2 regions of the Massilia sp. CMS3.1 genome follow, and region 2 is predicted to be linked to the other one. Evidence: predicted binding sites of a transcription regulator. Region 2 holds the regulator's gene; the other holds the start of a gene.
What was found. Region 2 encodes LexA, which represses DNA repair genes until DNA is damaged. Its sites were predicted from a motif close to ACTGTATNNNNATACAGT; they were not measured.
Positions count from the first base shown of each region.

Region 1 (15,029 bases), on a different contig from region 2:
CGGCCATCGTCCCCCTGCACCGCGGTCACCACCACTTCCCACCAGCGCGGCGAACCCTTGGCCGTCGGGCAGAACGCCTTGACTTGCCCGGTGCCGCCGGCGCGGGCCAGCGCGATCGCGGCGTCGATCTTGTCCTGGCTTTCCTGCGGCCAGAATGTTCGCCACGCCGCACCGGAAAAAGGACGGAAGTCGTCGATTTCCAGGGCACACATGCCGTTCTTGTTCATCGCCAGCACCTTGCCTTCGTTGCTGAGCAATTTGACGCAGTCCGGGCTGCTTTCGAACAATTGCAGGCCCAGGGCGTTGGTGTCGATCACGGGCGCGGTATCAGGGTGTTGCTGCATGAGGCAAAATTCCAGGTTGCGGATGCCGGCAGGGCATCGATCGTGCTGCGATAGCTCACCTATAGCATGGGGTGGAACGGCTGACTGTTAGGTCGCTAACGTCCGCGTGACATGAAGGTATAAAGCGGATGAGCGGTCTGCGAGCTTACGCGCTTTTTGGATGCCTTGCTGAGCACGGCGCGTGGCCGAGGTAGCGGAGCAAAAGGGAATGAGAATGAAAACGAAAAAGAAAAAGGGCCCGACAAGTCGGACCCTTTTTCTTTGATGCTGGCGGAGCGGACGGGACTCGAACCCGCGACCCCCGGCGTGACAGGCCGGTATTCTAACCAACTGAACTACCGCTCCATTTTTACTGATCGGTTCTTCATTTCGAACTGAATCTGGTGGGCGCTGAGAGGCTCGAACTCCCGACCTAATCCTTGTAAGGGATCCGCTCTACCAACTGAGCTAAGCGCCCGGCTCACCGTATTCTGTTCGTCTGACGTTTGTCACTGCGTCTGAAGAGGCCCGAATCATAGCGTATGGCTTCGCGAATGTGCAAGAGTTTTTCTGAAAATGTGTAAACGGTGTCGAGGCCAGCCCCGGCCAGAAGGTGTTTTTGTGTCACTATCAACAGCATTCCATCCTCGAGGAGCCCTGATGAACGCCGCCGATCCACGCCAGTTCCTGCTGCACCTGTTCGAATCCGCGCTGGACGCCGTCGATGCCGGGACGCTGATCGCACACCATCTGCCGGCCGCGCCGCGCGGACGTACGGTCGTGATCGGCGCCGGTAAAGCGGCGGCGCGCATGGCCGAGGGTGTCGAGCGGCATTGGGGAGGTGAACTGTCCGGGCTGGTCGTGACGCGCTATGCGCATGGCGCGCCAACGCAACACATCGAGGTCGTCGAGGCCGGCCATCCGGTGCCCGATGCGGCCGGTGTGGAGGCGGCCGAACGCATGCTGGCGCTCGTGAACGGTCTCACCGAAGACGACCTCGTCCTGTGCCTGATGTCCGGCGGCGGCTCGGCCCTGCTGTCCCTGCCGGCGCCCGGCATCACGCTGGAAGAAAAACGCGCGATCAACCGTGCCTTGCTGCGCAGCGGCGCGCCGATTGGAGAAATGAACCGCGTGCGACGCCACCTCTCGAGCATCAAGGGAGGGAGGCTGGCGCTGGCCTGTTATCCGGCGCGCGTGGTGACCCTGGTCGTGTCGGACGTGCCGGGGGACGACCCGGGTGTCGTCGCTTCCGGGCCGACCGTGCCTGACGGCAGCACGGCGCGCGATGCGCTGGCGATCCTCGAGCGCTACGCCATTCCGATCTCCAGCGCGGTGCGCGCCGTGCTGCTCGATCCTGCGCGCGCCGCGCCCAGGCCCGACGATCCACGCCTGGCGCGCAATGAAACGATCGTGATCGCCACCGCCCAAACCGCGCTCGAGGCTGCGGCAAACGCCGCGCGTAACACCGGCATCACGCCCTTGATCCTGTCGAACAGCATCGAGGGAGAAGCGCGCGACGTCGCCGCCGTGCACGCGGCCATCGCGCGCCAGGTGCGCCAGTACGGCCAGCCTTGCGCCGCGCCCTGCGTGATTCTCTCGGGCGGCGAAACCGGGGTGACGGTGCGCGGCAAGGGCAGAGGAGGTCGCAATGCCGAATTCCTGCTGGCGCTGGCCCTTGGCCTGGATGGATTGCCCGGGGTGCACGCGCTTGCCGCCGATACCGACGGCATCGACGGCACCGAGGACAATGCCGGCGCCTCCCTCGCCCCCGACACGCTGGCGCGGGCAGCAGCCGCCGGGCTCGACGCCCGCGCCATGCTGGGCAATAACGACGGCTACAGCCTGTTTTCCGCGCTCGGCGACCTGGTCGTCACCGGACCGACGCGCACCAACGTCAACGATTTCCGCGCGCTGCTGATCATGCCCTGACGGCGGCTGGCAGATCGCAGGTGATTGTCCGACCTGGGAGTCAAGGGTAACCATTAATTACAGGATGCTGACAAAGCACAAACTGATTTCAAAACGAGTGGTAAAAAAATACAGGGCCGCGTTCAGCGCGGCCTTTTTCATGCTCCATTCAAGAATGGATCGCCTGCTCTATACCCAAAGTAACGGTTGTTGTGACGATGATAAGGAAAATAGGGCATATATTATTTGGTGTCCATACATATATTGCAAATAATAAATGTTTTTGTTAAATCTTCAGTGCAAAACGTTGCTAAATAGCCTCACTCGTTTAGAAATTCCCGCCATGCATGATTACTCAGGCGTACATTTTCTGGGCCGCCTGTCGAGGGCACTTCGGATCTACCGAAGACCATAAACCAGGGCATATTGCCTTGACGGAAAACTACACACGAAGGGCTCAACATGAAGTCGACGCATTCGATTTACCCGAATTTGTTGAAAGTCGCTGTAGCAGTCTCCATCGTCACCGGTTCGCTCGCCTCGGCTTCCGCCGCCGGCACCGTCCCTGACTTCCAGGTCGCAGGCACCAAGCAATACATCGTCGAGACCGACCGCCTGATCGTTAAATACAAGGACGCCAACGTCGGCGCTGCCCAGGCCCGGGTCGCCACCGCGATGACTTCCGCGCGCCAGGCCATCGCCGACCGCGCCGGTCAGCAGCTGGGCCTGCGCCTGCAGGCACTGCGCACCACCGGCACCGGCGCGCATGTGTTCAAGATCGACCGCAGGGTGTCGGTGAAAGATGCCGATGCGCTGGCGAAGGAAATGATGGCACGCGACACCTCGATCGAATACGCCGAGCCCGACCGTATCATGCGCAAGATGGCCACGGCCAACGATCCGATGTACGCCCAGCAGTGGCACTACACGGAAACGACCGGCGGCCTGCGCCTGCCGGCAGCCTGGGATCTTTCCACCGGTACCGGCGTCAAGGTCGCCGTGATCGACACCGGTATCCGTCCACACGCCGACCTCTCCGGCCAGTATGTCGGCGGCTATGACTTCATTTCCGACACCGCCATCGCCAATGACGGCGGCGGCCGCGATGCCGACGCCTCCGATCCGGGCGACTGGACCGCTGCCAACGAGTGCGCCGCCGGCGAACCGTCTTCAGGCTCGAGCTGGCACGGTACCCACGTGGCCGGCACCATCGCCGCCAAGACCAACAACAGCCTGGGCGTGGCCGGCGTTGCCTACAACGCCAGGGTCGTGCCGGTGCGTGTGCTCGGCAAGTGCGGCGGCTACACCTCGGACATCGCCGATGCGATCATCTGGTCGTCGGGCGGCGCTGTCACCGGCGTGCCGGCGAACGCCAACCCGGCCAAGGTCATCAACATGTCGCTCGGCGGCGGCGGCGCCTGCGGCACCACCACCCAGAACGCGATCAACAGCGCCCGTTCGCGCGGCACGGTCGTCATCGTCGCAGCCGGTAACGAGAACATGAATGCCAGCAACTCGAACCCGGCCAACTGCGCCGGTGTCGTGACCGTGGCAGCCACCAACCGCAATGGCGGCCGTGCGCCGTACTCGAACTACGGCACCGTGGTCGACGTCGCAGCACCTGGCGGCGACGCCAACGGCTACATCCTGTCGACGCTCAACGCCGGCACTGCTGCGCCGGGCGCCGACAACTACGCCGGTTACCAGGGCACCTCGATGGCGACCCCGCACGTCGCCGGCGTGGCTGCACTGATGCTGGCCCGTAACGGCGCGCTGACCCCGGACGAGATCGAGTCGAAACTGAAAAGCACGGCACGCGCTTTCCCGGCGACCTGCTCGCAGTGCGGCACCGGTATCGTCGACGCGGCAGCTGCCGCAGCGTCGGCGACCACGGGCACCCCGGTCGGCCCGACGATCTCGGAAACCGAGTCGAACAACTCGATCTCGACCGCGAACGCCATCAGCACCACCGGCACCACCGTCAACGGCACCATGAGCGCCTCGACCGACAACGACTACTTCGTGGTTCAACTTCCAGCCGGTAAGACGCTGTCGGCAACGATGACCCCGGGTCTGTCGACCTCCGACTACGACGTGTATATCTACAACAGTGCAGGCACGCAGCTGGCCCTGAGCGAGAACGGTGCCGGCGCGGCCGACACCGCTTCGGTGGCGAATACGACCACCGCGACCGCGGCACGTTATGTGCGCGTGAAGTACTACGGCGGCGGCACCGGTTCGACCAACGGCAAGTACACGCTGAAAATGACCTGGTAATTTAGTTCTTGTAGTGTGAGTGAGATCGGACGCGCGGCTTGCCGCGCGTCTTTTTTTATTGCCACCCCTGCGAACCCGCGGCCCTTGCACCAAACCCCAATTGACGAGATACTGTACGAAATTACAGTAGTCGGCCCCGGCCGCCGCCAGAGTGAACGCCCCCGCACGTAAAATCATCCATTGTGATTGCGACTGCTTCTACGCGTCGGTCGAGATGCGCGACGATCCGTCGCTGCGCGGGCGTCCGCTCGCCGTGGGCGGGCGTCCCGACCAGCGCGGCGTGGTGGCGACCTGCAACTACGAGGCGCGCGTCTTCGGCATCCATTCGGCGATGGCCACCGCGCAAGCGATGAAGCTGTGTCCGGAGCTGCTGGTCATTCCGCCGGCGATGGAGAAATACCGCATCGCATCAACCCAGATCATGGAGATCTATGCCGACTACACGGACCTGGTCGAGCCGCTCTCGCTCGACGAAGCCTATCTCGACGTCTCCAATTCGCCTCACTGCAAGGGCAGCGCGACCTTGATTGCACAGGAAATCCGGCGCCGCATCTTCGAGACCGTCGGCATCACGGCCTCGGCCGGCGTGGCGCCAAACAAATTCGTGGCGAAAATCGCCAGCGACTGGAACAAGCCGGATGGATTGTTCCTCGTGCGGCCGGAAGAGGTGGATGCCTTCGTGTCGGCGCTGCCGGTGAAAAAGCTGCACGGCGTCGGCAAGGTAACGGCGGCCAAGTTAAATAAGCTGGGCGCGCAGACCTGCGCGGATTTACGTGGCTGGACGATGCAGGAGTTGCAGCACCACTTCGGCAGTTTCGGTGCGCGCCTGCACGATTTATGCCGCGGCATCGACAACCGCGAGGTCAGTCCTGAGCGCGAACGCAAGTCGGTCAGCACCGAGGAAACCTATACGGTGGACGTGCCGGACCTGCCGGCCTGCCTGGCGCTGCTGCCCGATTTATATGAACACCTGCTGGGCCGAATCAAACGCGCCGGCGCCGAAAAATTCATTAACAAGCTGTTCATTAAAATTAAATTTTCGGACTTCCAGCAAACCACCGTCGAGTGCGTCGCCTATGCACCGCACCTGCCGACCTTTGCCCGGCTCATGGAAACCGGCTGGCTGCGCGCCAGCCGCCCGGTGCGCCTGCTGGGCGTCGGCGTGCGCCTGGGCGACACCGAACATGTCGAGCAACTAAGCCTGTTTGACGAACACGCAACACATTGAAACGTTGTTGTTGCCAGCCGAAAATAGCTGCACAGCAGCGTGTAAAATGTCGTTCCCCTGAAATACTGAGACAACAGAAAGCAACTATGTGGTTCAAGAATCTTCAGATTTACCGCCTGCCCGCACCGTGGGCGTTCACGCCTGAACAAATGGAAGCGGCGCTTGCGCCCCAGGCGTTTACGCCGGCAAACAGCAATGAATTGCTGCGTCAAGGCTGGGATTCGCCGCGTCCGAATGGCGGTCTGGTCCACGTCGTCAACAAGCAGATGCTGATGATGCTGGGCACCGAAAAGAAGCTGCTGCCGAGCTCAGTGATCAACCAGGTCGCCAAGGCCAAGGCTGCCGACATGGAAGAGCAGCAAGGTTTCCCGCCAGGTAAAAAGGCGATGAAAGAATTGAAGGAACGCGTGGCCGAGGAACTGCTGCCGCGCGCATTCACGATCCGCAGCAATACCTGGACCTGGATCGACCCGGTCAACGGCTGGCTGGTTGTCGATGCCGCCAGCCCGGCGAAAGCCGATGAGGTGGTGAAGCTGCTATTGAAAGGCGTGGACCGCATGCCGCTCGAGTCGCTTCGCGTGCAGCGCTCGCCAGTGGCCGTGATGACCGGCTGGCTGGAGGCCGATGAAGCACCGTACAACTTCACGATCGACCAGGATACCGAATTGCGCGCCACCGGCGAAAGCCGCGCCGCCGTGCGTTACGTAAAACACTCGCTCGATCCGGACGACATCCGCCGCCATATCGCCGCCGGCAAGCAGTGCACGCGCCTGGCGATGACCTGGAACAGCCGCGTGTCGTTCGTGTTGACCGAATCGCTGGCGATCAAGGGCGTCAAGCCGCTCGACGTCATCAAGGAAGGCGAAGCCGTCACCAACAGCGACGACGAGCGTTTTGATAACGACATCATGCTGATGACCGGTGAGCTGGCGAAGATGCTGGCCGATGTGGTGGACGCGCTGGGTGGCGAAGCCAAAGCGTAACTAGCCTTTGGCGTTCGTAACGCCGTGTTGTATCAACGTCAAAACGGACCCGCATGGGTCCGTTTTGCTTTCAAGCGGCAGGTTGAAAACTTACACCAAAAGGGAGCGTGCTGATGCCCCCGGAATGGTGTGTTGTTACAGCGGCTGGAAGACGCCGGCGGCGCGATTCTTGGTCACATTGTCCCAAGCGAACACTTGCCCGTTCATGCCCACGTAAACGCCGGGCGCCAGTGTTTGCGCCACACCGCAGGCGAAACCGAGGTTGAACAGGGCGTCGGAATTGGCGATCTCGTACGGGATCATGGCGCCGGTCAGGACAATCGTCTTGCCGAGGTTTGCGGCGCCGAGCACGGCGGCCGTCTGCGGCATGGTATCGGTGCCGTGGACGATGACAATTGCCTTCTCCGTTGCGCCCTGGCAGGCTTCCAATACGCGCTGGCGATCGGCATCCCCCATGTCGAGCGAATCGACCAGCGGCAACACTTGCAGCGCGACGGGGAGCGTCAGGCGCGCGCGCGCGACGACGGCTGGCAAATGGCTTTCGGAAAAGCCGAGCACACCGGTCAGTTCATCGTAATGTTTGTCGAAGGTGCCGCCGGTGGCGATGAGTCGCAAAGTCATATCGGTTTATAAACGCAGTAAAAAAAGGTGGGTCATCATAGCGTTAAACCGGTGTGTATCCATATGTGACTGCGCTAGAATCGACCGGATCGGATGAGTAGACTGATCCTTTTTTCGGGCAAGCCCCATCGAATTCCATGAAAACCGTTGCTCCAGGAACCGTTATTTTCCATCGCCATCGCGGGTATGGCGTGATCACCCACGTCAACCTGCTGACGGGCTGGATTTCCGCGCGCTTCGGCAATGAAGCACGCACGCTCGACCTGAACCTGTCGAGCGACGAAGTCCAGCACGCCGATGGCGAACCCATTCTCTTTCGGCGCGCGCCGCCCGACCGCATGCCGCATGCGCGCCTGATGGCTGTCGTGCGCGCACTGCACCAGGCCGGCTACCAGAAGCTGTATCTGTACTCCTGGCCAAAGCCTTCCGGCCTGCACTGGCGCTGGCATTTGTTTACGGGACAGCGCAACTGGATGCAGCGCTCCTGGCGCGAAGGCTGGTATGGATCGGGCGCCGAGTACAACAACAATCCGGTAATGGGCTGGGGCGATACGCCCGGTGCCAGCACCGAAGAATTGATCCACGCGTTGGCGAAGTTCGATCCGCACGGCCTGGCCCAGGCGCTGGGCCGCGACGAGGACCACACGGCCTGGTTCGCCGACACCTGCGACGCGCTGCTGCCAGGCTACATGTACAGCCTGAACATCGAGCGCCCCGCCGGCGGTGGCCTGGTCGAGGCTCCGCCGGTGCCGGTGGTGGCGGTGCGCGCCGGCTTGCCGGCGTATGCCGGGCCGGAGATCGGCTGGCCGCCGGGCTGGGCGGGGTTGTGGACGAAGTCGTACGTGATGCCGGCGCGCAAGATCAATGTGACGGGCGAGCCGGAGTTGCGTTGACCTCACTTAGGCCCGATTCAGGGCCTCGGGGTTGAGGATGTTTGTCGGTGTGCCCGCCACAAAATGCGCGATGTTCTCGAACGCCGCCTTGAAGTACACCTCATAACTCTCCCGCTCGACATACCCCAGGTGCGGCGTCGCCAGCACCGTCGGCATCCGCAGCAGAGGTGCATCCGGCGCCAGCGGTTCCTCGGTGAACACATCAAGCGCTGCCATTCCCGGCCGTCCGGCCTGCAGCGCCGTCACCAAAGCGCCTTCTGCCACCAGTTCCGCGCGGCTCGTGTTCACAAATAAAGCATCCGGCTTCATGCGCGCCAGGTCGGCGCCAGTGACGATCCCGCGTGTCACATCCGCCAGGCGCAGATGCAGGCTCAATACGTCCGCCTCGGCAAAGAAGGCCTCGCGCGACGCGGCCGCATGCAAGCCATCCGTCAGCGCCGCTTGCCGGCTCGCCTGGCTGCCCCAGACCAGCACGCGCATCCCGAACGCCTGGCCGTAGCCGGCCAGCAGCTTGCCGATCTTGCCGTAGCCCCAGATCGCCAGCGTGCGTCCGCGCAGCACCCGGCCCAGTCCATTGAGCTGGGGATTCACCGACGCGCTTTGCCAGACGCCGTCCTTCAAATTGTTCGCATACGGCACGATCTTGCGGCTGGCCGCCATGATCAGCGCCCAGGTCAATTCGGCCGGCGCCACCGGCGAGCCGGTGCCCTCGGCAATCGCGATACCACGGGCAGTGGCGGCGGCGACGTCGATGTGCCCGCTGACCTTGCCGGTTTGCGAGATCAGTTTCAAATTCGGTAGCTTGTTGAGCAGGGCGGCAGGCAGGCTCGTCCGCTCGCGAATCAGGACCAGCGCCTCATAGGGCGCCAGCCGGATTGCCAGCTGGCCAAGGCCGCGCGCAGAATTGTTGAACACTTTGACCTCGTGAGCGTCCAATATTTTGTAACAGTCGAGCGCTGGCACAGCGTTCTGGTAGTCGTCGAGAATGGCAATTTTCATCGGAGTTGAGCGAAGTTATTGATGAGCGCGTAAAGGAATAACGCGTTCCCGGCGAATTGAAGTAGCCTACTACAATAGTCGACTATTTTTCCTACATTTTTCGATTCGAAGGGCTTGAATCGCAGATCGAGGGGTGTACAATCGGCCGCTTATTAAGGGTTTGACAGCACCGAAGTGTATATCAGCCCTGGCTTCATCTGTTCCATCGCCTCGCCGACGAGGCCGTCGACACGACCGCCGTACCGCCGCTCCATCGGAGCCAGGGACTTCATCGCATGGTCCCATGCACCTACGACGATCCTGCCGTGCCGGGACCCGCGCAGAATTCTTAATTGTTGGAGGTACCATGAACCAGCCCGTGATGAGCGGCGTCGCCGCCCTGAACGTTCCAGCCCACATCAAGCACCAGAAGCTCATCAATTGGGTAGCGGACATTGCCGCCCTGACGAAGCCCGACGCCATCTACTGGTGCGACGGCTCCGAAGAAGAGTACGACCGCCTGTGCGCACAGATGGTCGAAGCCGGCACGATGAAGCGCCTGAATCCTGCACTGCGCCCGAATTCCTACCTGGCCCAGTCCGACCCGTCGGACGTGGCGCGCGTCGAAGACCGCACCTATATCTGCTCGAGCACAAAAGAGCAGGCCGGCCCGACGAATAACTGGACCGACCCGGCTGAAATGCGCACCACCCTGAGCGGCCTGTTCGAAGGCTGCATGCTGGGGCGCACGATGTACGTGGTGCCGTTCTCGATGGGCCCGCTGGGTTCGCCGATTGCCCACATCGGCGTCGAACTGTCCGATTCGCCGTATGTCGCCGTCAACATGCGCATCATGACGCGTATGGGCAAGGCCGTGTACGACGTGCTCGGCACCGATGGCGAGTACGTGCCGTGCGTGCACAGCGTCGGCATGCCGCTGGCCGCCGGCCAGCAAGACGTGGCCTGGCCGTGCAACACCACCAAATACATTGTCCATTATCCGGAAACCCGCGAGATCTGGTCCTTCGGCTCCGGCTACGGCGGCAACGCGCTGCTCGGTAAAAAGTGCTTTGCACTGCGCATCGCCTCGAACATGGGCTACCAGGAAGCCCAACAGGGCGGCACCGGCTGGCTGGCAGAACACATGCTGATCCTCGGCGTGGAATCCCCTGAAGGCGACAAGAAATACGTCGCGGCCGCTTTCCCTTCGGCCTGCGGCAAGACCAACTTCGCCATGCTGATCCCGCCGAATTCGTTCAACGGCTGGAAAGTCACGACGATCGGCGACGACATCGCCTGGATCAAGCCGGGTCTTGACGGCCAGCTGTACGCGATCAATCCGGAAGCGGGTTACTTCGGCGTCGCGCCGGGCACCAACGACAAGACCAACTCGAACTGCATGTCCTCGCTGCGCGAGAACGTCATCTTCACCAACGTCGCGCTGACCGACGATGGCGATGTCTGGTGGGAAGGCATGACGAAACAAGCCCCTGGCCACCTGATCGACTGGCAAGGCAAGGACTGGACCCCGGCATCGGGCACCAAGGCCGCGCACCCGAACGCGCGCTTCACCGTCGCCGCGACCCAGAACCCGGTGATCGACCCGGCCTGGGACGATCCGGCCGGCGTGCCGATCTCGGCCTTCATTTTCGGCGGCCGCCGCTCGACCACCGTGCCACTCGTCACCGAAGCCAATAACTGGGTCGAAGGCGTGTACATGGCTGCGACCATGGGTTCGGAAACGACCGCCGCCGCCGGCGGCCAGATGGGCGTCGTGCGCCGCGATCCGTTCGCGATGCTGCCGTTCATCGGCTACAACATGAGCGACTACTTCCAGCACTGGCTCGATCTCGGTAAAAAAGTTGAAGGGAAGAATTCGGCCGCATTGCCGAAGATCTTCTGCGTCAACTGGTTCCGTACCGACGAGTCGGGCAACTTCGTGTGGCCGGGCTACGGCGACAACATGCGCGTGCTGAAATGGATCCTCGAGCGCGCCGCGGGCAAGGCCGATGCCGGCACCCCGCACCTGTTCGGCAGCTCGCCGAACTACGGCGACCTGAACTGGGAAGGCATCGAGTTCACCGAAGCGCAGTTCAAGCAGATCACCTCGATCGACAAGGACGCCTGGCGTGAAGAGCTGAAATTGCACACCGAGCTGTTCGACAAGCTGGCGCACCACCTGCCGCAAGAGCTGGTGGCAACGAAAGCCAAGCTGGAACAGCAGCTGGGCTAATTCGCGTTTCTGAGGAGGGCGGCCCACTTGACGTGGCCGCGCGTAGTAAAAGGGCAGTGCCGCGTGGCGCTGCCCTTTTTTTATGCAAACCGTTTCTGCGGTCCCACGATTCGACGCTATGCCAGCGTCGTGACTTCGGTCTTGTTTCCGCTGAACCCATCAAACACACGCCGGTGGCATGCATACGACATCGCATCATCGCGCTCGTAATACCCGCTCACCCATTCCAGCAAAAAGTTCAACTTGCTCTGTTGCGCGTCCATCGACGCATACTTGTGCGGTTCCCACGGACGCCGGCGATTGTTTTCCAGGCACACCGCGCGTCCCGGATTCATGAACACCAGCGCCGAACTCCAGGGGAGCGCTGCTTCCACCAGGTCGCCGTAGCAGCCTTCCACCACCCAGGTCCCGTGCCCCGTCACGAAGGCGAGCAGGTCGGCGCGCACCGCCGCAATAGCGCGCGGCACGGCGATCCGGCCCGGTTCCCACACGATCGTATCCAGGTCAAGGTGCACCAGCCCATGTTGCGCGGCGAGCGCGCGCGCGCGGTGCGATTTGCCGGAACCCGAGTTGCCCATGATGAGTAATCGCATGCTTTGATCCGCTGTGATTTCCGTGAAGTATTAATATTAACCGCTTTACATGAATGCTTGACCCTCACGCAGCGTCAGGCACCAGCATGGGTGCACGCATGAAGAAGAGAGGACACGATGCTGTTGAAAATCGGCGAACTGGCAAAACGCACCGGCTTGACCGTGCGCACGCTGCACCATGACGACAGCATTGGGCTCCTGTCTCCTTCGGCGCGTTCCGACGCCGGCTACCGGCTCTATAACGAAGCTGACATCGCCCGGCTGCACCGCATCCTCGCGCTGCGCAGGTTCGGCATGGCGCTGGCCGAGATCGGGACTTATCTCAGCGGACCGGGCCTGCCGCTGGCAAATCTCGTCGAGCGCCAGATCGCCATGCTGACGCAGCAGATGGAGTAGGCCGATGCCTTGCGCAATCGCCTGGTGCGCCTGCGCGGACAGCTGCCCGGCGACTCAGCACAAGATCCGCCAGGCGTTGGATAACGAGCCGGAACTGAAACAGCCGGGCATGGTGGACGAACGCATGCTTGGGTTCATGCGTGCGGCGCTGCAGTCGCTACGGCCGACCCTGTAACGCAAAAAGGCAGAGCCGCGGCTCTGCCTTCTTCAGCTTGAACGAAACGCTTACTGCACCAGCAGCGGCTTCAGATACTTGCCCGTCACGCTGTCCGGATTCTCGGCGACGTCTTCCGGCGAACCGGTGGCGACAATCTTGCCGCCGCCGGCGCCACCCTCGGGACCGAGGTCGACGATCCAGTCCGCGGTCTTGATGACGTCGAGGTTGTGCTCGATGATCGCCAGCGTATTGCCCTGGTCGCGCAGGCGGTGGATGACTTTGAGCAGCAGGTCAATGTCGGCAAAGTGCAGGCCGGTGGTCGGCTCGTCCAGGATGTACAGGGTGCGACCGGTATCGCGCTTCGACAGTTCCAGCGACAGTTTGACACGTTGCGCCTCGCCGCCGGACAGGGTCGTCGCACTCTGGCCCAGCTTGATGTAGCCGAGGCCGACGTCAAGTAAGGTCTGGAGTTTGCGTGCGATCACCGGCACCGGCTTGAAGAAGGTGTGCGCGTCTTCGACCGTCAGTTCCAGCACTTCGGTGATGCTCTTGCCCTTGTAGTGCACTTCCAGCGTCTCGCGGTTGTAGCGTTTGCCGTGGCAGACGTCGCACGGCACGTACACGTCCGGCAGGAAGTGCATCTCGACCTTGATCACGCCATCGCCCTGGCAGGCTTCGCAGCGGCCGCCCTTGACGTTGAACGAGAAGCGCCCCGCCGAGTAGCCGCGTTCCTTGGCCGTCGGCACGGTCGCGAACAGGTCGCGGATCGGGGTGAACAGGCCGGTATACGTCGCCGGGTTCGATCGCGGGGTGCGGCCGATCGGCGCCTGGTCGACCGAGATCACCTTGTCGAAGTGCTCCAATCCAAAAATCGCGTCGTGCGGCGCCGGTTCCGTCTGCGAGCCGTACAGGTGGCGCGACAGCGCCGGGTACAGCGTGTCGTTGATCAGCGTCGATTTACCGGAACCCGAGACACCGGTAATGCAGGTCATCAGGCCGACCGGCAGGTGCAGCGTCTCGCCTCTTAAATTGTTGCCGGTGGCGTTCGTGATGACCAGCTGGCGCTCGGGATTGGCTTGCGTGCGCTTCTTCGGCACCACGATCTTGCGCCGGCCATCGAGGTACTGGGCCGTGATCGAGTGCTCGTTCGCCATGATCTGCTCGAGCGTGCCTTCGGCGATGATCTGGCCGCCGTGTACGCCCGCACCCGGACCCATGTCGACGATGTAGTCGGCGGTACGGATCGCATCCTCGTCGTGCTCGACCACGAGCACGCTGTTGCCGATGTCGCGCAGGTGTTTCAGCGTGCCGATCAGGCGGTCGTTGTCGCGCTGGTGCAAGCCGATCGATGGCTCGTCGAGCACGTACATCACGCCCGTCAGGCCGGAACCGATTTGCGAGGCCAGGCGAATCCGCTGCGCTTCGCCGCCCGACAGGGTATCGGCGCTGCGGTCGAGCGACAGGTAATCGAGGCCGACATTGTTCAGGAACTTCAAACGCGCGATGATTTCCTTGATCACGCGCTCGGCAATCTCTTTCTTGGCGCCGGTCAGGACCAGGGTCTCGAAGAATTCCAGCGTCTCGCGCAAGGGCTTATCGGACACTTCGTAAATGGCGCGCTGCTGGGCGCCGTGGCCGATTTTGACGAAGCGCGCTTCGGTACGCAGGCGCGCGCCGTCGCACGAAGGGCACTTCTTTTCGTTGATGAATTTGGACAGCTCTTCCTTGACCGCCATCGAATCGCTCTCGCGGTAGCGCCGCTGCAGGTTGTTCACCACACCCTCGAAGGTGTGCTCGCGAATCACCGTACGGCCGCGCTCGTTCACATAGGTGAACGGGATCGAGGATTTACCTGAGCCGAACAGGACGGCGTCCTGCGCAGGTTTCGGCAATTGTTCGAACGGTTTATCCAGGTCGAATTCGTAATGGGCCGCCAGGTTCGACAGCATCTGGAAATAAAACTGGTTGCGACGATCCCAGCCTTTGACGGCACCGGAAGCGAGCGACAGGTTCGGGAAGGCGACAATGCGCTTCGGGTCAAAAAACTCGATGTGACCAAGGCCGTCGCACTCCGAGCAGGCGCCCATCGGGTTGTTGAACGAGAACAGGCGCGGCTCGAGTTCCTGCAGCGAATAGCCGCAGACATTACAGGCGAACTTGTTCGAGAACACGGTGGCCTGCTCGGTGTCCATTTCGAAGGCCACGGCGCGGCCATCGGCCAGGCGCAGGGCGGTTTCGAAACTCTCGGCCACACGTTGCTTGATCTCCGGATTGACCTTGATGCGGTCGATGACGACGTCGATCGAGTGCTTTTCCGTTTTCTTGAGTTTCGGCAGTTCGTCGATCTCGTAGATTTTCGCTGGATTGACGCCGCTCTGGATGCGGAAACGCACAAAGCCCTGTGCCTGCATGCCCGCGAACAGGTCGCCGTGCTCGCCC
Region 1 is NZ_JBIMES010000009.1:185,150-200,178, forward strand. It holds gene ACHAC9_RS16140 (hybrid sensor histidine kinase/response regulator) at 1-344, opposite strand, end outside; tRNA gene ACHAC9_RS16145 (tRNA-Asp) at 613-689, opposite strand; tRNA gene ACHAC9_RS16150 (tRNA-Val) at 726-801, opposite strand; gene ACHAC9_RS16155 (glycerate kinase type-2 family protein) at 984-2,252, shown strand; gene ACHAC9_RS16160 (S8 family serine peptidase) at 2,694-4,508, shown strand; gene dinB (DNA polymerase IV) at 4,660-5,736, shown strand; gene ACHAC9_RS16170 (recombination-associated protein RdgC) at 5,823-6,719, shown strand; gene ACHAC9_RS16175 (asparaginase domain-containing protein) at 6,855-7,340, opposite strand; gene ACHAC9_RS16180 (L-asparaginase) at 7,478-8,233, shown strand; gene ACHAC9_RS16185 (D-2-hydroxyacid dehydrogenase family protein) at 8,240-9,232, opposite strand; gene ACHAC9_RS16190 (phosphoenolpyruvate carboxykinase (GTP)) at 9,579-11,444, shown strand; gene ACHAC9_RS16195 (hypothetical protein) at 11,561-12,037, opposite strand; partial or broken gene ACHAC9_RS16200 (MerR family transcriptional regulator) at 12,155-12,430, shown strand; gene ACHAC9_RS16205 (hypothetical protein) at 12,438-12,608, shown strand; gene uvrA (excinuclease ABC subunit UvrA) at 12,659-15,029, opposite strand, start outside.
Region 1: dinB (DNA polymerase IV) is a predicted target of LexA. The motif match lies at 4,619-4,636, and genes of this name have one in related genera.

Region 2 (15,029 bases):
GACCACATCGTCTCGTCGAGTTTCCTGTTCGGGAACACCAACAGCCTGTGGCAGACGGTGGCAGGGCAGGGCGTTGCAGTCGACTTCGTCGATGCGACCGATGTCATCAATGTCGAAGCGGTGCTGCGTCCCGAGACGCGCATGGTGTTTGTCGAAACGATCGCCAATCCACGCACCCAGGTCGCGGACCTGGCACGCATCGGCGCCTTGTGCCGCGAACGCGGCATCCTGTATGTGGTCGACAACACGATGACCACGCCGTATCTGTTCCGCCCGAAGGCGGTCGGCGCGGCCCTGGTCGTCAATTCGCTGACCAAATCGATTGCCGGCCACGGCATCGCACTCGGTGGCGCGCTGACCGATACGGGCCTGTTCGACTGGAGCGCCTTCCCGAACATTGCGCCCAATTTCCGCAAGCAGGCAAGCAGCGCCCAGGGCATGGCCCAGCTACGCGCGAAAGCCTTGCGCGACTTCGGCGCCGCCCTCGGGCCGGAAGCGGCTCACCACATCGCCGTCGGCGCCGAAACGCTGGCGCTGCGCATGGAACGCACTTGCGCGAATGCGCTCGCGCTGGCGCAGATGCTCGAAGCCGATGACAGGGTGTCCGCGGTCCATTACCCCGGGCTCGCTTCGCATCCACAGCACGGCCTCACGACCGACCTGTTCCGCTCCGCCGGCTCGCTGCTCAGCTTTGAGCTGCGCGACGATATCGATCCTTTCGATTACCTGAATCGCCTGCAACTGGCGATCCCGGCCAGCAACCTGGGCGACACGCGTACGCTCGTGATTCCGGTTGCGCACACGATCTTCTTCGAGATGGGCGCCGAGCGCCGTGCCGGCATGGGCATTGCCGAGTCGTTGATCCGGGTCTCGGTGGGCATCGAGGATACCGAGGATTTGCTGGAAGATTTTCGTGCCGCGCTCGGCTCCCGGCTCGGCGCCCCATAAAGAAGCGTAAGGATGGTTGAGCCGGGGATGAGCGCGAGGTATGATGGGTTTTCGATTCTCCATCACAGCTCATGAAGCGTCTTCTCCTGATTGCCAGCCTGCTCGCCTGTAACGCCGCGCATGCCGACGCCTTGTCCGATGCGAACGCCCTGTTCAGCAAGAAGGCCTACCCGCAAGCCCTGGCTGCTTACACGAAGCTGGCCGCCGCCGGCAATGTCGAGGCCCAGCAGCAGCTCGGCGCCATGTATTTGTACGGCGAGGCGGGCGCGGTCGACGAAGCGAAGGCGCAGCAGTGGTTCAGCAAGGCGGCCGCGAAAGGCAATGCGGTCGCCATCGCTTCACTCGAGCTGATGAAGCAGCGCGGTGTGCGGCGTGCCGACATTGCACACTGGAGCATGACCTACGATGGCGCCGAACTCAAATCGGGCAAGTTTGCCTGCCCGGCGCCGCGTATTCCGCCCGTTTCGAAGCAGAGCGAGGACATTGCGCGCGTCTCGAATGCCATCAATAAATGGCAGACCTGCTACAACGGCTTTGTCGAGAACCTGAATGCAGCTTCTCCACTCACCAAGCAGATTCCGGCCGATCTTGCCAAGCTGATGAACGCAGCCGAGATCGAGCGCGCGAATACCCACCTGGCGCAGGTCCAGGAAAACCTGTCAGCAGAAGCGAAGGTCGGCGCACAGCTGGTGCTGGCCGATGTCGCCGTCTGGCGCAGCGCGACCGAAGCGTATGTCAAGGAGCACAACGCCATCATTGCCGCCAATCCGGGAGAGAAGCAGTATGACTTCGACAAGCCGATCGGCGCGGCGCCGAGGCCAAAGAACTAATTTTCGACGTAAAAAAAGCCGCGAGAAGCGGCTTTTTTTATCTGCGGCAGCTTGTGAACGCGGCTTAATGCCAGCTGCGCATCAGTCCGACTGCCAGGCCTTCGAGCGCGAACTCGTCGCCCGGTTCCACACGGATCACGGTGAAGTCAGGGTTTTCCGGCAGCAGTTCGATCGTCTCGCCGGTCTTGCGGTAGCGCTTGACGGTGACGTCTTCGCCGATGCGGGCCACGACGATCTGGCCGTTCTTGGCGCTGTCAACTTTCTTCACAGCGAGGAAATCGCCATCCATGATGCCGGCATCGCGCATCGACCAACCGCGCACCTTCAGGAGAAAATCGGGACGCGCGCCAAACATGGAAGGGTCGACGTTGTAGGTCGCCTCGACGTGTTCCTGCGCCAGGATCGGCGAGCCCGCGGCGACGCGGCCGACCAGCGGCAGGGACATCAGGAAGGCGGCCGGAATGGGAGGCACATGCGCCGGCACCGGATCGCGCAGGGAAGCACCGATCAGGCGGATGCCGCGCGAGGTGCCTGAGACGATCTCGATCGCACCTTTGCGCGCCAGGGCCTGCAGGTGTTCTTCCGCTGCATTGGCCGACTTGAAGCCCAATTCTTTTGCGATTTCGGCGCGGGTCGGGGGGAAGCCGGTATTGTCGATCGCTTCCCTGATCAGGTTCAGGATCTGTTCTTGCCTTGCGGTGAGCTTGAGCATAGGTCTGGCATGGTTGATGATTCAGACTGTATTTTTGTACAGTATTTCGTGGAATGCAAGAGAAATCCTGATTATTTAACGATTCCCGTGCAGCAAGTGTCGCTGGGGGGCGACGGCGCTGCCAGGATCGGCAGCGATTGCGCTGGTGCGTCAATCGCGCTATAATTGCCGGCTTTCCCTTCCCACACTCGTCTTGACGCCGAGGTGGGCATTTGTTTAAACGTCCTCAAGGAGTGTTGCATGCGTCATTATGAAATCGTTTTTATCGTCCATCCGGACCAAAGCGAGCAAGTCCCGGCGATGATCGAGCGTTACAAGACCACGGTGACTAGCCGCGGCGGTAACATCCATCGCGTCGAAGACTGGGGCCGTCGTCAGATGGCTTACCAGATCCAGAAGCTGCCGAAGGCACACTACATCTGCCTGAACATCGAGTGCGACAACGAGACCCTGGTCGAGCTGGAAACCGCATTCAAGTTCAATGATGCCGTGCTGCGTCATCTGACCGTGAAGATGAAGAAAGCTGAAACCACGCCATCGCCAATGATGAAGTCGGTCCAGCGCGAAGACGCAGCCAAGAGCCACCGCGCAGAAGCCCCGGCCCAAGCCGCTGCTCCTGCTCCAGCCGCCGCTGCTGCCTAAGTTTTTCTTGCCAGGAATCGTGAACGCGTTGAAGTGAACCAGCTACAAGTCGTCGCCAGCATCGCTGAACGCGACGTACTGCGCTTTACCCCCGCCGGCGTGCCGGTCGTCTCGGCAATCCTGATGCACAGTTCGCAGCAGGTCGAGGCAGGGGTGGACAGGCTGGTCGAGTTCGAAATTGCCGCATTCGCCGCGGGTGAGATTTCGGGCCGCTTCGCCAGCGCAGAGTTGGGTGCAGCGCACCAGTTCACAGGATTTTTGGCCAGGAAGAATCGCAACAGTAAAGCCCTGGTGTTTCACATCATTGATTTTAGTGCCGCCGCTTAAATTATTAGCGGCCACCTTTTAGATACAGGAGCCTCAAATGGCATTCGGTAAAAAGTTCGACAAAAACAAAGCCAAGCTTAAAGAAAAGCGCAAACAGCAAAATCCGCTGTTCAAGCGTAAGAAATTCTGCCGCTTCACCGCTGCAAACGTGGAACAGGTCGATTACAAAGACGTCGACACCCTGAAGGACTTCGTCCAGGAAAACGGCAAGATCATGCCGGCACGTCTGACCGGTACCAAGGCGCACTACCAGCGCCAGGTCGACACCGCGATCAAGCGCGCACGTTACCTCGCGCTGCTGCCGTACACCGACCTGCACAGCGCTTAATCGCGTCGTACAGTTCAGAACATCCTGGAGAAAAATATGCAAGTTATCCTTTTGGAAAAAGTTGTTAACGTCGGCAACCTGGGCGACGTGGTCAAGGTCAAGGACGGTTACGCACGTAACTTCCTGATCCCGCAAAAGATGGCCCGCCGCGCTACCTCGTCGGCTGTTGCCGAGTTCGAAGTCAAGCGCGCCGAGCTGGAAAAAGCTGCTGCTGAAAAGCTGTCGGCTTCGCAAGCCCAAGGCGACAAGCTGACCGGCATGACGATCACCATCGCCCAGAAAGCCGGTGTTGACGGTCGTCTGTTCGGTTCGGTCGGCAACTTCGACATCGCCGAAGCCCTGACCAAGCAAGGTTTCGCAGTTGAAAAAGCACAGGTTCGCCTGCCGACCGGTCCCCTGAAGACCACCGGCGAGCATCCAGTTGCTGTCGCTCTGCACACCGACGTCGTCGTGGAAATCACGGTCGCTGTCGTGGGCGAAGCTGCATAAGTTACGCTTGTTGTAATACGAAAAAAGCCGGTCCGCCGGCTTTTTTTACGCCCAGAAACTCTCCAATTATTTCAGCCGTGTGACCGGAGGGGTTATAATGCCCGCCATGAATAACCCCGCAGATCCTCAGCTCGAATCGCTGCGCATTCCCCCGCATTCCATCGAGGCAGAGCAGTCCGTCATTGGCGGCCTGCTGCGCGATAACGCCGCGTGGGATCGCATTGCCGACTTCATGCATGCGGAGGATTTTTACCGCTACGACCACCGCATCATCTTCGAACAGATGGTGCGCTTGATTAACGGCGGCAAGCCGGCTGACGTGATCACCGTCTACGAGGCCATGGTCTCGCTCGGCAAAGCCGATGACGTCGGGGGCCTGCAATACCTGAACGCCATGGCGCAGAACACGCCGTCGGCAGCGAATATCCGCCGCTATGCCGAGATCGTGCGCGACCGCGGCATCTTGCGCAAACTCATTACCGTGGCCGACGAAATTTCGGGCAGCGCGTTCAATCCGCAAGGCAAGGAAGTCAAGCAGATGCTTGACGAAGCCGAATCCAAGATCTTCGCCATCGCCGAGTCCGGCGCCCGTGGCGCCCAGGGCTGGAATCCGATCCAGCCGCTGCTGACCCAAGTGGTCGAGCGCATCGACGAACTGTACTCCCGCGAGAACCAGGGCGAAATCACCGGCGTGCCGACCGGTTTTATCGACCTCGACCGCATGACCTCGGGCCTGCAGCCGGGCGACCTGGTGATCGTCGCCGGCCGTCCGTCGATGGGCAAGACCGCGTTCTCGGTGAACATCGGCGAGAACGTCGCCATCGAAGCGGGCTTGCCGGTGGCGATCTTCTCGATGGAGATGGGCGGCACCCAGCTGGCCATGCGTATGCTCGGCTCGGTCGGCCAGCTCGATCAGCACCGCCTGCGTACCGGCCGCCTGAACGACGAGGATTGGCCGCGCCTGACGCACGCGATCCAGAAAATGAACGACGCCCAGGTCTACATCGACGAGACGCCGGCACTGAACCCGATCGAAATGCGCGCGCGTGCGCGCCGCCTGGCGCGCCAGTGTGGAAAGCTCGGCCTGATTATCGTCGACTACCTGCAGCTGATGCAGGGTAGCCAGCAGGGCGACAACCGCACCGCCGAAATTTCCGAAATCTCGCGTTCGCTCAAGGGACTGGCGAAAGAGCTGCATTGCCCCGTCATCGCCCTGTCGCAGCTGAACCGGGCGCTCGAGCAGCGCCCGAACAAACGTCCCGTGATGTCCGACTTGCGCGAATCGGGCGCGATCGAGCAGGATGCGGACGTGATTATTTTCCTGTATCGCGACGAGGTCTACAACCCGGACTCGCCCGATAAAGGTACCGCCGAAATCATCATCGGCAAGCAGCGTAACGGTCCGATCGGCGCAATCCGCCTGACCTGGATCGGCCAATACACCAAGTTTGGCAATTACAGCGGTAACCTCGCCGTCTACCAGGGCGATTAAGCCGATATTGCGCCGCTGCGCATGCAGCGGACCCTCGCAGTCCCCAAAGTTTTAAACCGGAGAACCATTAATGTTTGGACGCCTGATGCCCACCGAGGGCAAGTTTTTTGATTTGTTCAACCAGCACGCCGCGCTGTGCGTGAAGGGTGCGCAAGAACTGGTCGGACTGATGACCAACTTCGACGACCTGGAAATGCGCACCCATGCCGTGGAAACCATCGAAAAACAGGCGGACAAGGTCACCTACGCCTGCGTCGACCTGCTGCACAAAACCTTCATCACCCCGATCGACCGCGACGACATCCACAAGTTGATTACCCGCATGGATGACATCCTGGACATGATGGAAGACGCGGCCCAGACCATCTCCCTGTACGACCTGCACGCCGTCACCCCGGAAGCGAAGCGCCTGGCCGAGCTGTGCCTTTCCTGCTGCGAACGCGTCCAGGCCGCCGTCGGCCTGCTCCACGACATGGGCAACGCCCAGCAGATCGTCGCCATCTGCGAAGAAATCGACCGTCTCGAATCGGACGCCGACCACGTCATGCGCGCCGCCATGAGCAAACTGTTCCGCGACGAGCCGGACGTGCGCAACCTGATCAAGATGAAGGCGATCTACGAGATCCTCGAGACCGTCACCGACCGCTGCGAAGATGTCGCCAACATCATCGAAGGCATCATCGTCGAGAACGCGTAGCGCGCGGTCGCAACAAGAATAATTATGGAAACTATAAATATCAGCATTTACGTGCTGGGAATGCTGGTGCTGCTCGCCCTCGTGTTCGACTTTATGAACGGCTTTCACGACTCGGCCAACTCCATCGCCACGGTCGTCTCGACCGGCGTTTTGAAGCCGCATACCGCCGTTGCGATGGCGGCGTTTTTCAACTTCATCGCCATTTTCATCGTCAGCGTGAAGGTGGCCCAGACGATCGGCAAGGGCACGATCGATCCGAGCGTCGTGGACCATTACGTCATCTTCGGCGCCCTGATCGGGGCGATTACCTGGAACGTGATCACCTGGTACTACGGTATTCCATCGTCGTCCTCGCATGCCCTGATTGGCGGGCTGGTCGGTGCGGCAGTGGCCAAGTCGGGTACTGGTGCGCTCATCTCGGCGGGCCTGATCAAGACCGTCATGTTCATCGTGATCGCGCCCTTGATGGGCTTCATCCTGGGCTCGACCATCATGCTGCTGGTAGCATGGATATTCGTGAAATCGACGCCGCGCAAGGTCGACGTCTGGTTCCGCCGCCTGCAACTGGCGTCCGCGGCCGGCTACTCGCTCGGACACGGCGCCAACGACGCGCAAAAGACGATGGGCATCATCTGGATGCTGCTGATCGCCGCCGGCGTCACCAGTCCGACCGACGCGATGCCGCCCATGTGGGTGATCATCTCCTGCTACGCGGCGATTGCCTTCGGCACGCTGTTCGGCGGCTGGCGCATCGTCAAGACCATGGGCCAGAAGATCACCAAACTGAAACCTGTCGGCGGCTTTTGCGCCGAAACCGGCGGCGCGATGACGCTGTTGATGGCCAGCTTCTTCGGCATTCCCGTCTCGACCACGCATACCATCACCGGCGCCATCGTCGGCGTGGGCGCCTCACAAAAGGCCTCGGCCGTGCGCTGGGGTGTCGCGGGCAGCATCGTGTGGGCCTGGGTCTTCACCATTCCGGCATCGGCCTTGATGGCGGCGATCGCCTGGTGGATCGGCAAGCACATCATGTAATTGCACTTGCTCCATGTGAAGCCCGGCCTTGCCGGGCTTTTTTTATGGCCTGTTGCTTTTCAGTACCTTTCGGCCTCGTCAACCCATGAAGATGCTACAGTCACGGTCCCATTCCCCGGAGTACCCATGTTGAACGATTTGAGCATCAAGAACAAACTCATACTTGGTCTGGGGGCAATCGTCGCCATCATGCTGTTCCTGCTGACGCTGGCATATAACAATTCCCAGAAGCTGGCCGACGCCAACAAGTGGGACCGCCACGCGCTGGAAGTATTGCTCCAGTCCGACCATATCGCGACCTCGGTCCTGCAGATTCAGAGCGCCACCCGGGGTTATATTTTGACCGGCAACGAATCCCTGGTCGCACCGCTGACGGCGGAGTTCGACGAGGCCAAACAGCATCTGGCCAGTGCGACTGCTTTGGCGGCCGACAATCCAGCCCAGCAGGCGCGCATCAAACAGCTGGGCCCGATGCTGGACATCTGGTGGGAACGGGCCATTCTTCCGCAAGTCGAGCTGCGTCGTAGCCGGGTAGGGGTCATCGGTCCGGCACCGGACGCAAGTACTCCTGCAGCCGTGTTGATGGGCGCGCGCACCGTTGCCTCGATCCGCAAGCTGATCGACGAGATCGCGGCCGAGGAAAACCGCCTGATGACCGTCCGCTCGCAGGAGTCGGCGCGACTGCAGGAAACCATGTCGCTGCTGCTCACGGTTGGCGGCGGCGTCACCATCATCCTCGCCATGCTGATCGCCTGGCTGCTGATTCGCGCCCTGCTGGTGCCGCTCAACAGGCTGAACCGTACGCTGGGCCTGATCGCAGCAGGCGAGCAGTCGGCCCGTGCCAGGGTTGGCTCGAATGACGAGTTGGGCAAGGTTGCCGTCGAATTCAACCGCATGGCGCAGGCCATCCAGGACAGCCAGGCCAAGGAACAGGCCGCCACCACCGACTTGCGGGCTAAGGTCGATTCGCTGCTGGCGGTCGTCTCGAAAGCGGCCGCGGGCGACCTCTCGGGCCGGGTGAGCATCACCGGCCAGGACGCCATCGGGCAACTCGGCCAGGGCCTGGCGACGATGTTCGACAACCTGCGCAGCCACCTCAACAATGTGCAGAAGGCCGGGATCCAGGTCACCACCTCGGCCACCGAAATTGCCGCATCGTCGAGGCAGCAGGAAGCGACCGGCATCGAGCAGGCCCAGACCAGCGTCGAGATCCTGTCCACGACCCGGGAAATCTCGGCCAACACGACCCAGCTCCTGCGCACCATGGAGCAGGCCACCGCGGTGGCCGAGTTCACCACCAGCGCCACCGCCGAAGCCCAGGGCAACCTCAAGCGCATGGACGCCACCATGCAGCACATGGTCACGGCGACCGACGCGATCAATGCCAAGCTGGCAGCGCTTTCGGAAAAGGCGAGCAACATCAACAGCGTGCTGGTCACAATCACCAAGGTTGCGGACCAGACCAACATCCTGTCGCTCAATGCCGCCATCGAGGCCGAAAAGGCGGGCGATGCCGGGCGCGGCTTCTCCGTGGTGGCCACCGAAATCCGGCGCCTCGCCGATCAGACGTCGGTGTCGACCTGGGACATCGAGCAGATGGTCAAGGAAATGCAGTCGGCGGTGTCGGCCAGCGTCATGGGCATGGACAAGTTTTCCGAAGAGATCCGGCGTAGCGTGGGCGAGGTGCACCAGGTGGGCGCACAGCTGTCGTCGGTGATGGATCAGGTGCAGAAGCTGGCGCCGCAGTTCGACCTGGTACTTGAAGGGATGCAGTCGCAGGCGGTCGGCGCATCGCAGATCTCGGACACCATGCTGCAACTCTCCGATGCCACGCAGCAGACCGTCGATTCCCTGCGAGCGACCAGCGAAGCGGTGCGCCAGTTGCAGTATGCAGCGGGCGACCTGCAGTCGTCGGTCGCCACCTTCTCCGTTAACAGCTGACGCCAACGATGAAACTGCTGGTCTTTCACATCGGCGCCGAGCGCTATGGCCTGCCCCTGGCGGGGATCGACCAGGTGCTGCCGGCGGCGGCGCTCAAGGCGCTCCCGCTCACGCCACCGTATGTGGCGGGCCTGCTCGACCTGCACGGCACGCCGGTACCCGTGATCGACCTGGCACAGCTGGCCGGCCTGGCGCCGTCGGCGCTGTGTTTCGATACCCGCATCGTGGTGGTCGACTATGTCGCGTGCAACGGCAGGGTGCGGGCTCTCGGCCTGCTGGCCGAGCGCGTCGAAGGGGTGCAGGGAGTGGCGCCGGGCCTGCTGCTTGATGCCGGTGTGCGCGGCGCGCCCTTCCTGGGCCAGGTCGCGGCCGACGGCGGCGCCATGCTGCAGCTGGTCGAGATCGAACACCTGTTGCCGGCGGACGTGCGCGCCCTGCTGTTTCCAGCGGGGGAAGCATGAACGCGCGCCGTTTGCTGCAGGATGCGACCGGTCTGAATATCACCGAGGCCGATGCGCAGCGCGCAATGCGCGAGCGGATGGCGCAGCTGGGCATGGCCGACAGCCATGCCTACCTGCGTGCGCTGGCAGGGAGCGAACTTTCCGCGCTGACCGAACTGGTGGTGGTCCCCGAGTCATGGCTGTTCCGCGATCCCGGCGCCTTCAGCGCCGCCACCGATTTCGTCCAGCGCCGGCTGGCACTGCACCCGGCGCGGCCGCTGCGCATCCTGTCGCTGCCATGCGCTAGCGGCGAAGAGCCGTATTCGATGGCCATGGCGCTCGACATGGCAGGGGTGGCGCCGCCATCGGTGCGGATCGACGCGATCGACCTGTCGCAGGTGTCGGTCCGGCGCGCGATCGCCGGGCACTATACGCGCAACGCCTTCCGCGGCGCCGACCTGGCCTTTCGCGAGCGTTACTTTATGGAGCAGGGGGGCGGCTACCAGTTGTGCGATGCGATCCGCGCCCGGGTCGGTGTCAGGCAGGGCAACCTGTTCGAACTCGACACCGCCGCCCTGGCCGGCAGTTACGACATCGTGTTCTGCCGCAACCTGCTGATCTACTTCGATGACCTTGCGGCGCACGCCGCGGCGAAGATCCTGCATACCCTGCTCGCTGACGACGGGCTGCTGTTTGCCGGCTATGCCGAGGTGCCTGCCTTGTGCCGCCATGGCTTTGCGGCGCTGCGTATTCGCGGCGCGTTCGCCCTCGAGAAGGCGGCGCCGGACCCGAAGCGTTTGGCGCCGCCCCTGCGCCGCGCGCAAGCGGTGCGCTCTGTTGTCCCTGCGCAGGCAGAGCCGCAGGAAGCGTTCTTCCGTGCAGCGCGTCATGCGCCGGCGCCGGCCGCCGCACAGCTTGACGACGCGTTGGCGCAGGCGTGGCGCCGGGCCGACGGCGGCGACTTCGCGGGCGCGGCCGCGCTCTGCCACACATTGCTGGCGACCGACCCGTCCAGCGCCGACGCCTATTTCATTCTCGGCATCGTCAGCGAGTGCCAGGGGCAGGTGGCGGCGGCGGCCGATTACTGGCGTCGCTGCGTCTACCTGCGGCCAGGCCATTACGAGGCGCTGTGCCACCTGGCCTTGCTGGCCAGGCAGAGCGGCGACGCGCAAGTTGCCGAGGCTTATCAGGAACGTGCCGCGCGCATTTACGCGCGCCGCCAGACGCAAGGGGGGGCCGAATGAACGCGCCAGTCACGACAGCGCCGGCGGGAACGGCCCGGCGCATTCTCGAACGCCCGGTCGACGATGCCTACCGCACCCACTGGGCCGATCACTTGCGCCAGCCTCGTGTCGCTGCAGAGGCGCCAGATGCCTCGGCACTGGTCTTTCGCATCGGTGCCGAGTGGCTCGGGGTGGCGGCTGCGACTGTGACGTCAGTTGCGCCGCTGGCCCCGGTGCACCGTGTGCCGCACCGGGGCGGGGCCGCGCTGCTGGGGGTCGTCAACGTGGGCGGGCGCCTGGTGCCGGCCGTGTCGCTGGGGCGGCTGCTCGGAATCGATGAAACCCGTGCCGAGGCCGTCACGGGGCGCCATGTCTTTGCGCGCCTGCTGGTGCTCGACTGCGCAGGTCAGCCTTGCGCCATTCCGGTGGCTGAACTGAAGGGCCTGGTGCGTTACGCCAGCGCGCACCTGGCAGCGCCGGCTGCCACCATCAACAAGGGACTGGAACGCCACCTTGGCGGCGTGCTGGCGCACGACAGCCTGCTGGTCGGCGTGCTCGAGCCCGCCTCCCTGGCGCGCCACTGCGCAGGGCTGCTCCGATGAGCCACGAGCCGCACGACCTGAGCCAGTTTTCGCTGCTCGACCTGTTCCGTCTGGAAGCCGACGGCCAGGTGCGCCAGCTCACCGAGGGCTTGCTGCGACTCGAAAGCGGTGCCGCCGATGCCGCTGTCCTGGACGCCCTGATGCGTGCAGCGCACTCGATCAAGGGCGCCGCCGCCATTGTCGGGCTGCACGTGCTTGTCCAGCTTGCGCACGTGATGGAAGATGCTTTCACGGCAGCCCAGGCCGGCACGCTGGATCTGCACCCGGCCTGCATCGACGTGCTGCTGGGGGGCGTCGACCTGATCGCGCAGGCATCGAGCGTGACCGAAGCATCGCTGGACGACTGGATGCTTCGGTACGGACCGCAGATCGCCGATGCCGTGACGGCTGTGCGCGCATTGGAGACACTGGCAGTGCCCCCATTGCGTGACGTTTCGCCGGGCGACGCCGCGCCGGCCGCGATGGATCCGGCGCTACCGCAGCCGTCGCCGGCGAGCGAGGTCCGCGCCAGCGCCGTCACGGACGAACTGCTGGCGCTGGCAACTGAAACCCGTGCCAATGCACACAAGCTCGCCTCGTTCAACGCGTCGCTGCAACGCTTCAAGCGGCAGCAGTCCGCCATGCTGCAGTCGCTCGCGCAGCTGCACGAGGCCGTGAGCGCCAGCGGTGATCCACGCCTGATCGAGCAGGCGGCGCTGGCACTGGCGCGTGCACAGCCTCTCAAGCTGCAGCTGCAGCAGCACATGGCCGATGCCGAAACCCATGAGCGCCGCGCCGCCCAGGTATCGACCCGGCTGGTGGACCAGGTACTGGCGCTGCGCATGTGTCCTTTCACCGAAGGCGTGCACGCCTTCCCGCGGATGGTGCGCGACCTGGCGCGCCAGCTCGGCAAGCAGGTCCAGCTGATTATCGAGGGCAGCGACATACCGGTCGACCGCGCCATCCTGGCCCGCATCGAAAGCCCGCTCAACCATCTGCTGCGCAACGCCCTCGACCACGGAATGGAAACGCCGGCCGAGCGCAGCGCAGCAGGAAAGCCGGCGCAGGGCACGATCCGGCTCACGGCGCGCCATCGTGGTGGCATGCTCGTGATCGACATCAGCGACGATGGCCGCGGCATCGATCCCGAGCGCGTGCGCAGCAGGGTGGTCGAGCGCGCACTGGGTAGTGCGGCCATGGCCGCGGCGCTGTCGCCGGCGGAATTGATGGAGTTCCTGTTCCTGCCCGGCTTCAGCCTGAAAGAGAGCGTGACTGAAATTTCCGGGCGCGGTGTCGGCCTCGACGTGGTGCAGCAGGTCGTACGCGAGCAGAACGGCAGCGTGCGCGTCGACAGTGCGCCGGGCCTGGGTTTTCGTACTGCCATCACGCTGCCCCTGACGCAATCGATCGTGCGTTCGCTGGTGGTGCAAGTGCAGGGCGAAGCGTATGCCTTCCCGATCGCCAAGGTGGAACGGGTGCTGCGGGTGGCGCGAAGCGCGGTGCATACCCTGGAAAACAAGCAGTTCTTCGAGCAGGACGGTGTGCATGTCGGGCTGGTCGCCGCGACCCAGATACTGGAGCTGGGCCAGCCGATGCCGGCCGCCGAGCTGGCGGTGGTGGTGATCGGCACGGGTGCGGCGTGTTACGCACTGGTGGTGGACGCCATCGCGGGTGAGCAATGCCTGACCGTCCAGTCGCTCGAGCCGCAGTTCGGCAAACTGCGCAACATTTCCGCCGGTGCCCTGCTGGACGACGGCTCCCCGGTGCTCCTGCTCGATGTGGCCGACCTGCTGCTCTCGATCGACAAGTTGCTGCATGAGGACGCGCTGCAGCAGCCGGCCGGGCAGGGCGGCGGCGATGCGCGCGCTGCGCGCCGCATCCTCGTCGTCGACGATTCGCTCACGGTACGCGAGATGGAACGCAAGCTGCTTGCCGCGCGCGGCTACCGTGTCGATACGGCGGTCGACGGCATGGACGGCTGGAACATGGCGCGCTCGGGCCACTACGACCTCCTGGTGACCGACATCGACATGCCGCGCATGGACGGCATCGAGCTCGTGCGCCTGGTGCGCCAGGATGCGCGCCTGCACAAACTGCCGGTGATGATCATCTCCTACAAGGACCGTCCCGAGGACCGCGCACGCGGCATGAACGCGGGCGCCGACTATTACCTGGCCAAGGGCAGCTTCCACGACGCCAGCCTGCTCGACGCCGTGTTCGACCTGATCGGCCCGGCTGCGCCATGAAGATCGGTATCGCCAACGACGTCGCCCCGGTCGCGGAAGCCTTGCGCCATGCCGTCACCGACGGAACCGGGCACCAGGTAAGCTGGATTGCCCGCACCGGTCCGGATGCGCTGCGCCTGTGCCTCGAAGCGCGCCCGGACCTGGTGCTGATGGACCTGAACATGCCCGGGCTCGACGGCGTCGAGGCCACGCGCCGGATCATGCGCGAGGCGCCATGCGCCATTCTGTTGGTAACCAGCCACCCGGAAGACCAGGTCGGCCAGGTGTTCCGCGCACTGGGCGCGGGGGCGCTCGACGTCACCGCGACACCGGTGCCCGGCGGCGGCGGGAATGGCGCGCATGAACTGCTGGCCAAGATCAAGACCATCGGCAAGCTGATCCGCTCCGACCACGTTGTTCCGGCAGTGGTCAGGGCCGGGCTCCAACGCGTACCAAGCCTTGCAGGCCCGGTCAGGCATTTGCTTGCCATCGGCGCGTCGACCGGCGGCCCGGTGGCCATCGCCGCCATCCTGGCCGGCTGGCAGGCGCCGCTCGACACCGCGGTCGTGGTGGTGCAGCACATCGACGCCAGCTTTGCCGGGCATTTCGCGCGCTGGCTCAACGATCAGCTCAGCATGCCGGCGCGGGTGGTGGCCGAGAACGATGTCCTGCAGGGCGGCGTGGTGCAGGTCGCGCAGAGCAACGACCACCTGACGCTCAGTGCCGGGCACCGCTTTCATTACCGGCCCGAGCCGCTCGACTATCCCTACCGGCCATCGGTGGATGTGTTCTTCGCATGCGTTGCCACCCATTGGGCTGCCTCGGCCACCGGGGTACTGCTGACGGGAATGGGCCGCGACGGTGCAGCCGGGCTGCTGGCCATGCGCCGGGCCGGTCATGCCACGATCGCCCAGGACCAGGCCAGCAGCGCTGTGTACGGGATGCCACGTGCCGCCGCCGAAATGGGCGCAGCCATGAATATTTTGCCTCTCGGCAAGATTGGTGCGGCGATTCGCGATAGAATTCGTGAATAACTCTGCGCCCGACAATGCGCGCATCTTCACATCATCAGGTTCCCATGTCCGAAGTCGTGCCCACGGGCATCAATACGCAAGATTC
Region 2 is NZ_JBIMES010000014.1:67,613-82,641, forward strand. It holds gene ACHAC9_RS19885 (cystathionine gamma-synthase family protein) at 1-948, shown strand, start outside; gene ACHAC9_RS19890 (sel1 repeat family protein) at 1,020-1,778, shown strand; gene lexA (transcriptional repressor LexA) at 1,843-2,490, opposite strand; gene rpsF (30S ribosomal protein S6) at 2,731-3,132, shown strand; gene priB (primosomal replication protein N) at 3,166-3,459, shown strand; gene rpsR (30S ribosomal protein S18) at 3,497-3,787, shown strand; gene rplI (50S ribosomal protein L9) at 3,824-4,276, shown strand; gene ACHAC9_RS19920 (replicative DNA helicase) at 4,383-5,768, shown strand; gene ACHAC9_RS19925 (DUF47 domain-containing protein) at 5,839-6,465, shown strand; gene ACHAC9_RS19930 (inorganic phosphate transporter) at 6,490-7,500, shown strand; gene ACHAC9_RS19935 (methyl-accepting chemotaxis protein) at 7,627-9,441, shown strand; gene ACHAC9_RS19940 (chemotaxis protein CheW) at 9,450-9,902, shown strand; gene ACHAC9_RS19945 (CheR family methyltransferase) at 9,899-11,125, shown strand; gene ACHAC9_RS19950 (chemotaxis protein CheW) at 11,122-11,706, shown strand; gene ACHAC9_RS19955 (hybrid sensor histidine kinase/response regulator) at 11,703-13,931, shown strand; gene cheB (chemotaxis-specific protein-glutamate methyltransferase CheB) at 13,928-14,944, shown strand; gene ACHAC9_RS19965 (diguanylate cyclase) at 14,989-15,029, shown strand, end outside.